One region of the Clostridium sp. MB05 genome, then DNA from elsewhere that is predicted to be linked to it. Evidence: a T-box and tRNA genes for the amino acid it is inferred to sense, from the RefSeq annotation. Region 1 holds a T-box; the other holds one or more tRNA genes.
The links. The T-box of region 1 lies ahead of ACH36K_RS12955 (valine--tRNA ligase). A T-box ahead of a tRNA ligase gene usually reads a tRNA of that ligase, here a tRNA-Val.

Region 1 (5,397 bases):
GAAGTATGAAAGTTAATTTATTTAATAGTATAAATGGATACAGTACATTAGAAAATATAATGTCAATTAATAAGCCTGTACTATCTTATAATGATTTTAAAGAATATATTCCATCAAATTCTAATGTAATAGTATATTATAATGGAGTTACATTAGAAGAAGGAATAAAATCATCAGAAGAAATAAATAAAAAGGCTGTTGAAATAATTGGAAATGCTAAAAGTGATAGAGAAAAAGCAAAAAAATTATATTCATGGATTGGATCAAATATTAAATATGACTTTTTAAAAGCTGAAAAAGCTTTAGGACCTGAAGGCGTAAGTAATAGTGGAGCAATTGAAGCTTGGAATACAAGAAGTGGAATTTGTTTTGATTATGCTTGTCTTTATGTAGCTATGGCAAAATCTGTAGGATTAGGAACAAGGATAGTAACTGGAGATGCCTTTGATGGTCAAAACTATGGACCACACGCTTGGAATCAAGTGTATCTTTCAGATGAAGGAGTTTGGATTAATATAGATCCAACATTTTATTTAGCAGGAGATTACTTTGACAACAAAGATTTCAATTCAGATCATTTAAATGCTCAAATAGCAGGAGAATGGCTTTAAATTTAGTAAAATTAAAAAGGCTTTTATAACCTATTTAAGATTATAAAGCCTTTTTATTTTTAGACATTATTAAATTTATAGCTTTTTCACAATCATAGTCAGAATCATCTAGTGACCAGGCTATGTTAAAATAAATAAGGGCTTTTTTGAGTTCTTCTTTCATTGTATAACAATAGGCTAAGTTAAAGAAGTATTTACTTTCTTGCTGCACAGAAAGAGCTTTTTTTATCATTATTATTGCCGAATCAAAATCCTTAAGCTTTATATAACAAACTCCTGCATTATAATAGGAACAAGTTGTACTTTCATCATTTTCAATTGCCCTATTGTAAAATTCAATTGCTTTTTTAAATTCTTTAAGATTATAGTATTTATTACCTTCGTTAAAGTAATTCATTTTTACCTCCAAGGAATATAATTATATGTATTTAAATTATTGACATATAGATAAGTTAATATTCAGTATATGAATATCCAAGGAAAATGTAGCAAGTTTTAGAGAGTTTTAAATAAATAATATAATTAAAGAAGCATAAATAAAAAATAAAATTCGACAAAGTTTGTAAAATTAACTTTATTTTTTTAGCTTTCTCTAATATAATATATTTATGTTTTTTAGTAACGGATTTTAAAGAGCAGGAGAGATGGTATGTATAATAATAATCCTTATATATTAGTATTAGGGGCGTCAATAGTAGATATAATAGGCTTTAGCAGAAAAAAATATAATGGAAGAGATTCTATACCAGGACATATAAAGATATCATTAGGTGGAGTTTGTAGAAACATTGCTGAAAATTTAGCAAGAGTTAATGTTAATACAGAATTTATTTCTATTTTAGGTGGAGATGATCAAGGAAGAAATATTTTAGAAAACTCAGAGCTTATAGGATATAGTATGGAACATTCATTAATTTTAGAAAATGAATATACACCTACATATATGGCGATTTTAAATGAAAATGGAGAAATGGAATCTGCAATAGTAGATATGGAAAGTCTTAATAAAATGGAATCTAGCTTTATAAATTCTAGAGCCCATATAATCGAAAATGCAGAATATACTATATTAGATTCAGATAATCCAGAACTTTTAGAGTATATTTTAACTACTTTTAAAGGAAAAACTAAATTTATATTAGATCCTGTATCATCAACAAAGGCAGAAAAAATAAAACATTTAGTAAAATATTTTCATACAATTAAACCAAATAGATTAGAGACAGAGGTTTTATGTGGGTTTAAAATTGAAAGTGACGAAGATTTAAAAAGAGCAGCAGATTACTTCTTATCACTAGGTGTTAAAAATGTATTTATAAGTCTTGATGCAGAGGGTATTTACTATAAGACTTCTAATGAAGAAGGAAAAATAGCTACAAAGGCTGTGGAAGTTAAAAATGTTACAGGTGCAGGAGATTCTTTTGTTGCAGGTGTTGGATATGGATATATGAATAATTTTTCAATTAAGGATACTGTTAAATATGCTATCGCTATGTCAGTAGTTACTATAATCCATGAAGAAACTATTAATCCAAGTATGAGTGAAGAATTTGTTAATGACTTTATAAAAACAATGGAATGGATAGATGGATAAATACTAATTACAAAATTTCACTTTCTTTCTTAGCTTTATATAAAATAAATTAAATTATTTTACATAAGCTAATTATATAAATTTGGAGGTGAAGTAAATGAGTAAGAAATCAAAAAATAGTCATAAAAAACATATAAATCATAATCCGCAAGTGGAAAGTGTAAAAGCAGCTTTTGGAGAACCAAAGGCAAAGGAACATAATCCAAAGGATTTTAAAATCTAATAAATAGAATATTTTTTAAGTGCTAAATAAAAATTTGGCACTTTTTTAAGTTACTTTAATTATTTATTTTGTGATAACATTGACAAAAATAATAATATAGTATAATATAGCCTTACAAAATCATATAATAAAAGCAATGATAAAGAGGAGTAAGGAATACAAAGTATTAAAGAAAAAGAGGGTCACCGGCTGAAAGCCTTCTATATAGAGTATCCTGAAGGTAGCTTTTGAGCATCTTTACTGAAATTAAGTAAGTAAAGGCGGCTGTCTTAGTCGTTAATAAATAAAGAGCTTAATATAAAATAATATTTTATATTAAGAAAAAAGGTGGTACCGCGAGTCTTCGTCCTTTTGTGATGAAGGCTTTTTTTATTGCTTAAAATTAAACATTCAAGATTATATTATACTATTTTATTTGGTTTCTAAATTACAAAAGTGAATTTATAGATTAATTATGTGAATCTTAAAGTATGAACCTTCAAATTATACTTAATTGCTATTTACTATTTAGTACATATAATAAAATTTTATTAATTATCTTGAATATATAAAATAAAAGGAGGCAAAAGGATGTCTGAAAAGAAAAACTTAGCAACCACGTATAACCCAAAAGAATTCGAAGAAAGAATTTATAAAAATTGGGAAGAAAAAAAATATTTTACACCAATAATTGATAAAAATAAGAAGCCTTTTTCTATAGTTATGCCACCACCAAATATAACAGGAAAGCTTCATTTAGGTCATGCACTTGATAATACACTTCAAGATATGCTTATAAGATTTAAAAGAATGCAAGGATACTGTACTTTATGGTTACCAGGTCAAGATCATGCTTCTATTGCAACTGAAGTAAAAGTTGAAAACGAACTTTTAAAAAAAGGTTTAGTTAAAAAGGAAATGGGAAGAGAAGCTTTCTTAGAGAAGGTTTGGGAATGGTCTGATGAATATAGAGAAACTATAAGAAAACAACTTAAAAAAGTTGGAGTTTCCTGTGATTTTTCTAGAGAAGCTTTTACGATGGATGAAAATTTAAATAAGGCAGTTAGAACTGTTTTTGTTAACCTTTATAAAGAAGGATTAATATATCAAGGAAATAGAATAACTAACTGGTGTCCAAAGTGTACGACAGCTCTTTCAGATGCTGAAATAATTTATGAAGAAAAAGAAGGAAGCTTTTGGCATATAAATTATCCATTGGCTGATGGTTCAGGGGCTTTAGAAATAGCAACTACAAGACCAGAAACTTTATTAGGAGATACAGCAGTAGCTGTAAATCCAAATGATGATAGATTTAAACATCTTATAGGAAAAACATTAAAATTACCTCTAACAGATAGAGAGATTCCTATAGTTGGAGATGACTACGTTGATATTGAATTTGGAACTGGTGCTGTTAAAATAACTCCAGCACATGATCCTAATGACTTCCAAGTAGGTCTTAGACATAACTTACCTCAAATAAGAGTCATGGATGATCATGGTGTTATTAATGAGTTAGGTGGAAAGTATCAAGGCTTAGATAGATATGAAGCTAGAAAGCAAATGGTTAGCGATTTAGAAGAACAAGGATTATTAGTTAAGGTTAAACCACATACTCATAATGTAGGAACACATGATAGATGTGGAACAGTAGTTGAACCTATAATATCAAAGCAGTGGTATGTTAAAATGGAATCTTTAGCAAAGCCAGCTATAGATGTAGTTAAAAATAATGAAACTAAATTTGTACCAGAAAGATTTGATAAGATATACTTTAACTGGATGGAAAATATTCAAGATTGGTGTATATCAAGACAATTATGGTGGGGGCATAGAATTCCAGTTTGGTACTGCACAGATTGTAGAGAAATCATAGTTGAAGTAGATGCTCCTACAGTATGTCCTAAGTGTGGATCTAATCACTTACGTCAAGATGAAGATGTACTAGATACTTGGTTCTCTTCAGCTTTATGGCCTTTCTCAACATTAGGATGGCCTAATAAAACAGATGATTTAGAATATTTTTATCCAACAAACGTATTAGTTACAGGATATGATATTATATTCTTCTGGGTTGCAAGAATGATATTCTCAGGAATAAAAAATATGGATAAAACTCCATTTGATACAGTTTTAATGCATGGTATCATAAGAGATTCTGAGGGTAAGAAGATGAGTAAATCTTTAGGTAATGGGGTTGATCCGTTAGAAGTTATAGATGAATATGGAGCAGATGCTTTAAGATTTATGCTTGTAACAGGTAACTCACCAGGAAATGACATAAGATATATTCCTGAAAGAGTTGAATCTGCTAGAAACTTTGCAAATAAGATGTGGAATGCTTCAAGATTTGTTATGATGAATCTTGATAAAGATATAATGAATAAATATGCTGATTGCAAGGAATATAGTTTAGCAGATAAATGGATACTTTCAAGAATGAATACATTAGTTAAAGAAGTAACTGAAAATATGGAAAAATATGAGCTTGGAATTGCTCTTCAAAAGGTATATGATTTCATGTGGACAGAGTTCTGTGATTGGTATATAGAACTAGTTAAAGGAGTTTTATGTGGTGAAGATGAAAAGCAAAAAGGCATAGTTTACAATGTTTTAAATGATGTTCTGCAAACTGGACTTAAGCTATTACATCCTGTAATGCCATTTATAACTGAAGAAATATATACTACTTTAACTGATGGCGAGTCAATAGTAATTTCAAATTGGCCAGAATGCAATGAAAGCTTAAATGATGAAAAAGCAGAAAAAGATATGGACTTTATAATTGAAGCTATTAAAGGATTAAGAAATGTAAGAGCTGAAATGAATGTTCCACCATCAAGAAAAGCTAAAGTAATTAGTTATACTACAGATGAATCAAAAGATGCATTCTTATCTGGAGTTCACTATATAGAAAAGCTAGCATCGGCATCTGAAGTATCATTTATAGAAGATAAGTCTATGGTTCCAGAAAATGCAGTATCACTAGT
Region 2 (5,397 bases), 1.5 Mb from region 1:
TAAATATATTAGTATGGGATAGAAATGAAGAGGTAGAGATTCTTATAGATCCTATATTATAAACAAAGGTTTTGAGAATTAAATAAACTTAAATAAACTCTGTAGAATTACAGAGTTTTAAATTTAAAATTAGGAGCAACGAAATGGGAAAAATTTATAGTAAAGAATATGAATTACATTATTATGATGTGGATAGTAATTTAAAATGCTCTATAGCAACAATATTAAATATTTTATCTGATATAGGTACGAAACAGTCAGAAGAATTAGGATCAGGAATGGAAGGACTATTAAAAAATAATATGACTTGGGTATTTTATAATTATAATGTAAGAGTTAATAGATATCCTATGTACGGAGAAAAACTTCTAGTTAAAACGGAGCCAGCTGGATTTAAAAAGTTTTATGCTATAAGAAAGTATGAAATAAAAGATGAAAGTGGGAATTTAGTAGTAGAGGCTAATGCTATATTTTTACTTATTAATTTGGAAAAAAGAAGAACTATGAGAATCCCCTTAGAACAATATGAGATATATGGATTAAAGGGAGATATAGACGGAGAATTTAAAATACCTAAGTTAGAAAAGCTTAAAGAGGTAACGTATGAAAGAAAATTTAGCGTTAGATATACGGATATAGACTTTAATAAACATGTAAATAATACAAAGTATGTAGAGTGGGCTATAGAATCTTTGCCAGAGGATATAGTTAAAAACTATAAGTTAGAAGAAATTAAGGTTACTTTTGAAAAGGAATGTAAATATGGAGAAGAAATTAAGTCATTATCAAGTTTTATAAAAGAAGAGGATGGTTCTTTAACTACTATACATAGAATAGAAACCTTCGATAATAAAGAATTAACCAAGTTAATAGCTCATTGGAGAAAATATTAAAAAGGTTAATAAACAGATAAAATTCTGTTTATTAACCTTTAATTTTATATTAGGAATTTGCAATTGTTTTTGCAACAGAGGATCCTGAGCTCCAAGCCCATTGAAGATTAAAACCTCCACAATCACCATCTACATCTAGGATTTCACCACAAAAATATAGATTTTCAACTAATTTAGATTCTAATGTTTTAGGATTAACATCTTTAGTATCTACTCCACCTATAGTAACTTGAGCTTGATTGAATCCATTAGTATCTGTGCATTTAAACTTCCAATATTTCAATAAATTAATAAGCCTTTTTTTTTCATCCCAAGCTAAATCGTAGCAAGGAGAATGTAAATTTAATATATTTGCTTCTTTTAAAAGTGTAGGAATTAATTTTTTATTAACTATTCCAATAAGAGCATCTATAATTGGTCTATGAGAAAACATAGCAAAGTGTCCTTCTAGGAAATCCTCAACTTCACTAAGTGATTGGTTAGGCATCATATCAACAACTATTTCAACTTTTTTTGTTTTTAGTAATGCTTTTGAAGCATGCCCTGAAAGTTGTAAAATTGGAGGTCCTGATATACCATAATCAGTAAACAATATTTCTCCAAACTCTTTTCTTACAGGTTTACCGTCAACTAGTAATATTGCATATCCATCAAACTTTACTCCTGTTATTGATTTTAGATAAGGGTTATCTAATTTTAGTTGAACTATTCCAGGAATAGTTTTAATTATAGAATGACCAAAAGATTTAGCTAAATTATATCCGGAGCCATCAGAACCAGTCTTAATTGCAGATTTTCCCCCACAGGCTAAAATTAATTTATTACATGTGAATAACTTATTCTCTTCATTGCCTGTGGATAATTTAAAGATTTTCTTCTTGTGGATATCTTTTACTTTGCAGTTTGTGTATAAGGGAATATTCCTATCTTCTAACGCTAATTTTAATATATCTACAACTGATGAAGCTTGTAGCGACCTAGGATACACCTTGCCATTTTGTAACTCTATTATTGGAAGACCTAATGATAAAAAGAAATTTTCTGTATCATTTATATCAAAATTAGATAATACATTAGAAAAAAATCCTGTATTTTCACTATGATAAGAAAGGAAAGGGAAAGAAATAGTTCTATTAGATATATTACATCTTCCATTTCCAGTAGTGAGTATTTTTTTGCCTATCCTATCAGTTCCTTCAACTATGGCGACGTCTAAACCAAAATCTTTAGCTGTAATTGCAGCAACTAATCCAGAAGCACCACCACCAACTATAATTAAATCATGATGTATCATAATTAAAATCTCCTTAAAATAATATAATAAATATAATTCTATCATAGTAATATAACTTATCAAATATGGGATACTAAATTAGAGGACTAGAATGTATATAAATGCTTTAAATATAAGCAGTATATTTTTATTAATATAAAAGTGTCTAAAAAATCAAAATAAGCTAACAAAAGTCTTAAATTACTAGTATGAAAATATAGATAACCAAAGTATTTTAAAAATAAAAAAAAAAGTTGTTAAAAAGTGTTGACACTATATTAAAATTTAGGTATTATAGTTTATGTGCTCGCCGAGCGAATAGCGAGTAACAATAAGCTAAAAACAAACATGGCTCCTTGGTCAAGCGGTCAAGACACCACCCTTTCACGGTGGTAACAGGGGTTCGATTCCCCTAGGAGTCACCATTTATGGAAGCATAGCTCAGCTGGGAGAGCATCTGCCTTACAAGCAGAGGGTCACAGGTTCGATCCCTGTTGTTTCCACCATAATCTGGCTCAGTAGCTCAGTTGGTTAGAGTGCCGGCCTGTCACGCCGGAGGTCGAGGGTTCGAGCCCCTTCTGAGTCGCCACTTTAAAGTGATACAAAATAAATATGGCTCCTTGGTCAAGCGGTCAAGACACCACCCTTTCACGGTGGTAACAGGGGTTCGATTCCCCTAGGAGTCACCATTCATGGAAGCATAGCTCAGCTGGGAGAGCATCTGCCTTACAAGCAGAGGGTCACAGGTTCGATCCCTGTTGTTTCCACCATAATCTGGCTCAGTAGCTCAGTTGGTTAGAGTGCCGGCCTGTCACGCCGGAGGTCGAGGGTTCGAGCCCCTTCTGAGTCGCCACTTTAAAGTGATAAATATATAATAAATGCTGGCATGGCTCAACGGTAGAGCAGCTGACTTGTAATCAGCAGGTTGTAGGTTCGATTCCTATTGCCAGCTCCATTATATGGCTCCTTGGTCAAGCGGTCAAGACACCACCCTTTCACGGTGGTAACAGGGGTTCGATTCCCCTAGGAGTCACCATTCATGGAAGCATAGCTCAGCTGGGAGAGCATCTGCCTTACAAGCAGAGGGTCACAGGTTCGATCCCTGTTGTTTCCACCATAAATTTTGGCTCAGTAGCTCAGTTGGTTAGAGTGCCGGCCTGTCACGCCGGAGGTCGAGGGTTCGAGCCCCTTCTGAGTCGCCACTTTAAGTGATAAGAAATATATAATATGTGCTGGCATGGCTCAACGGTAGAGCAGCTGACTTGTAATCAGCAGGTTGTAGGTTCGATTCCTATTGCCAGCTCCAGAAGCTTTGGAATATTTTCCAAAGCTTTTTGTTTTTTTAAAATATTTTTGTAAGATAGATAAAAAATAAAAGAAGATAGGAATAGTAAATTCCTATCTTCTTTTTAAGTTTAATTGAATTCTTATGTCTTCAGCGTAAAACTTATATAACTTAAAATTACCAAGTAATCTAGAAGAAATTCTTTCCGTATATGTTTTTCTAATATCAAATAGAGTTAAATTTGTTGATATTAGCATTTTCTTCTTCTTTAATAATTTTTTATTTAATAGATTAAAAAATTCAGTAGCTGAAAAATCAGTTATTTGCTCTGCACCTAAGTCATCTATAATTAATAAATCACAGTTAATTAAAAAATTTTCTAATTCCATATTACCATTAAATCGTATATCCCTTAGGTTTTTAATTAACTCATCTATAGTCCTGTAAACAACTAAATATCCTTCATCAAGAAGCTCCTTAGCTACACAGCAGCTTAAAAAAGTTTTTCCAGTTCCAGAATCACCATAAAATAGTATATTATCATTAGTATTATTAAAATTATGAATAAAATCTCCTTTTAAATATTGAATAATATTTTCAATATTTTTTCTAGGTGTAAATTTATCATCACTTATTTTATGATTAGAAAATAAAGAAATATCAAGAGCATTAAAGTTAATTTCTTTTAAGGTATCTTCTAAATCAGAGTCTTTATAGTATAATTCTATTAACTTTTTCTTATAACAAGAGCATTTGTTAATTCCAATATACCCTTCATCTTTACATTTTGGACATCTATAATGAAGACTTAAATATTCTTGACTATATCCTCTAGAGACTAAAGCTTCACATTTTTTAAATCTTAAATCTGTTATTTCCTCTTTAATTTTCTTTAAAGAATTCTCATCTAAGCCCTTTAATATAGACAAAGATAAATTTAAAGACTTTTTTTGAATTAAATTATCTAGCTGTAAAATCTCAGGATATTTTTCTTCTATTTCTTTTCGTCTATTATTTAAATTTTTTTGTTCCTCAATCTTTATATTTTCATATATTGAAGTTAAATCTTTTTCATATCCTTTAATCATCATTATCCCATCCTAACAGTTTCTTTTCTAAAGAATCATAATCATAGTCACGGCCTTTAAAATTATCAAATCTTAATTTAGGCTTGTTAAAATTATTTGAATTAGAATTAGCATAATTTTTCTTTGAAGATAGATTCTTATAAGAGACCTCTTTTTCTTCGATCTGCTTTAGGCTTCTTAAGTTATCTTTGTTCCAACTTGATAATATTCCATCTATATATTTAAAATCCGCTCTATTTAGCCTTTGAAAACAAATATCACAAGCTTTTTTTATTATATCTAATGAAAAACCATAATTTGTAGTCCATTTTTCTAACATATCTTCCTGAGGCTTCATTATATCTGTATTTCTAATTCCTAAAAATTTAAGTATTTCTCTGTAGGTTCCCCATTTATCTTCTGTTTTTCTTATATAATTTTGTGCATCATCAATAGTTTTTATTTTCATTTCGTTCCATGCTAGTGCTACTTTTTCTATATATCTATGGTTAGTTTTACCCTTAGAAACACAAAATTCAATTATTAGAAGGATTAATTCAGAAGAAAAATTAAAATCTTTTTTCCATCCTATATAAGTTGTAAACTCGCTAGGGGATAGAGGTCTACCCAGTAGTCTTTCTATATCCTTCAACATACCATTATTAGTTTCATCTGAAAGTTCTGCTAATAAGTTAATTTCACTTTTATCAACATTATTATCAGAAGATAGATCTATAAATTCTATATCAAAGTTTCCCATTTTATCAATTGGGATTAGCCTTATAACACCTTCATCATTCCAATAATTAAGTGCATTTATTATATCAGACTCTAATAGATTTAATGATGTAGCTAATATTGAGGCATTAACTCCAATTT

Region 2: it has a tRNA-Val gene. The T-box ahead of ACH36K_RS12955 (valine--tRNA ligase) is inferred to sense a tRNA for this amino acid. The anticodon was not compared.

Annotation. Positions count from the first base shown of each region.
Region 1 covers NZ_CP174370.1:2,760,906-2,766,302, reverse strand. The annotation lists gene ACH36K_RS12975 (transglutaminase-like domain-containing protein) at 1-611, shown strand, start outside; gene ACH36K_RS12970 (tetratricopeptide repeat protein) at 652-1,008, opposite strand; gene ACH36K_RS12965 (carbohydrate kinase family protein) at 1,261-2,205, shown strand; gene ACH36K_RS12960 (CPC_1213 family protein) at 2,303-2,428, shown strand; T-box leader at 2,556-2,782, shown strand; gene ACH36K_RS12955 (valine--tRNA ligase) at 2,999-5,397, shown strand, end outside.
Region 2 covers NZ_CP174370.1:334,301-339,697, reverse strand. The annotation lists gene ACH36K_RS01695 (hypothetical protein) at 1-62, shown strand, start outside; gene ACH36K_RS01690 (acyl-[acyl-carrier-protein] thioesterase) at 144-893, shown strand; gene ACH36K_RS01685 (NAD(P)/FAD-dependent oxidoreductase) at 943-2,187, opposite strand; tRNA gene ACH36K_RS01680 (tRNA-Glu) at 2,517-2,591, shown strand; tRNA gene ACH36K_RS01675 (tRNA-Val) at 2,597-2,672, shown strand; tRNA gene ACH36K_RS01670 (tRNA-Asp) at 2,679-2,755, shown strand; tRNA gene ACH36K_RS01665 (tRNA-Glu) at 2,781-2,855, shown strand; tRNA gene ACH36K_RS01660 (tRNA-Val) at 2,861-2,936, shown strand; tRNA gene ACH36K_RS01655 (tRNA-Asp) at 2,943-3,019, shown strand; tRNA gene ACH36K_RS01650 (tRNA-Thr) at 3,047-3,121, shown strand; tRNA gene ACH36K_RS01645 (tRNA-Glu) at 3,128-3,202, shown strand; tRNA gene ACH36K_RS01640 (tRNA-Val) at 3,208-3,283, shown strand; tRNA gene ACH36K_RS01635 (tRNA-Asp) at 3,292-3,368, shown strand; tRNA gene ACH36K_RS01630 (tRNA-Thr) at 3,398-3,472, shown strand; gene ACH36K_RS01625 (ATP-binding protein) at 3,565-4,539, opposite strand; gene ACH36K_RS01620 (DnaD domain protein) at 4,532-5,397, opposite strand, start outside.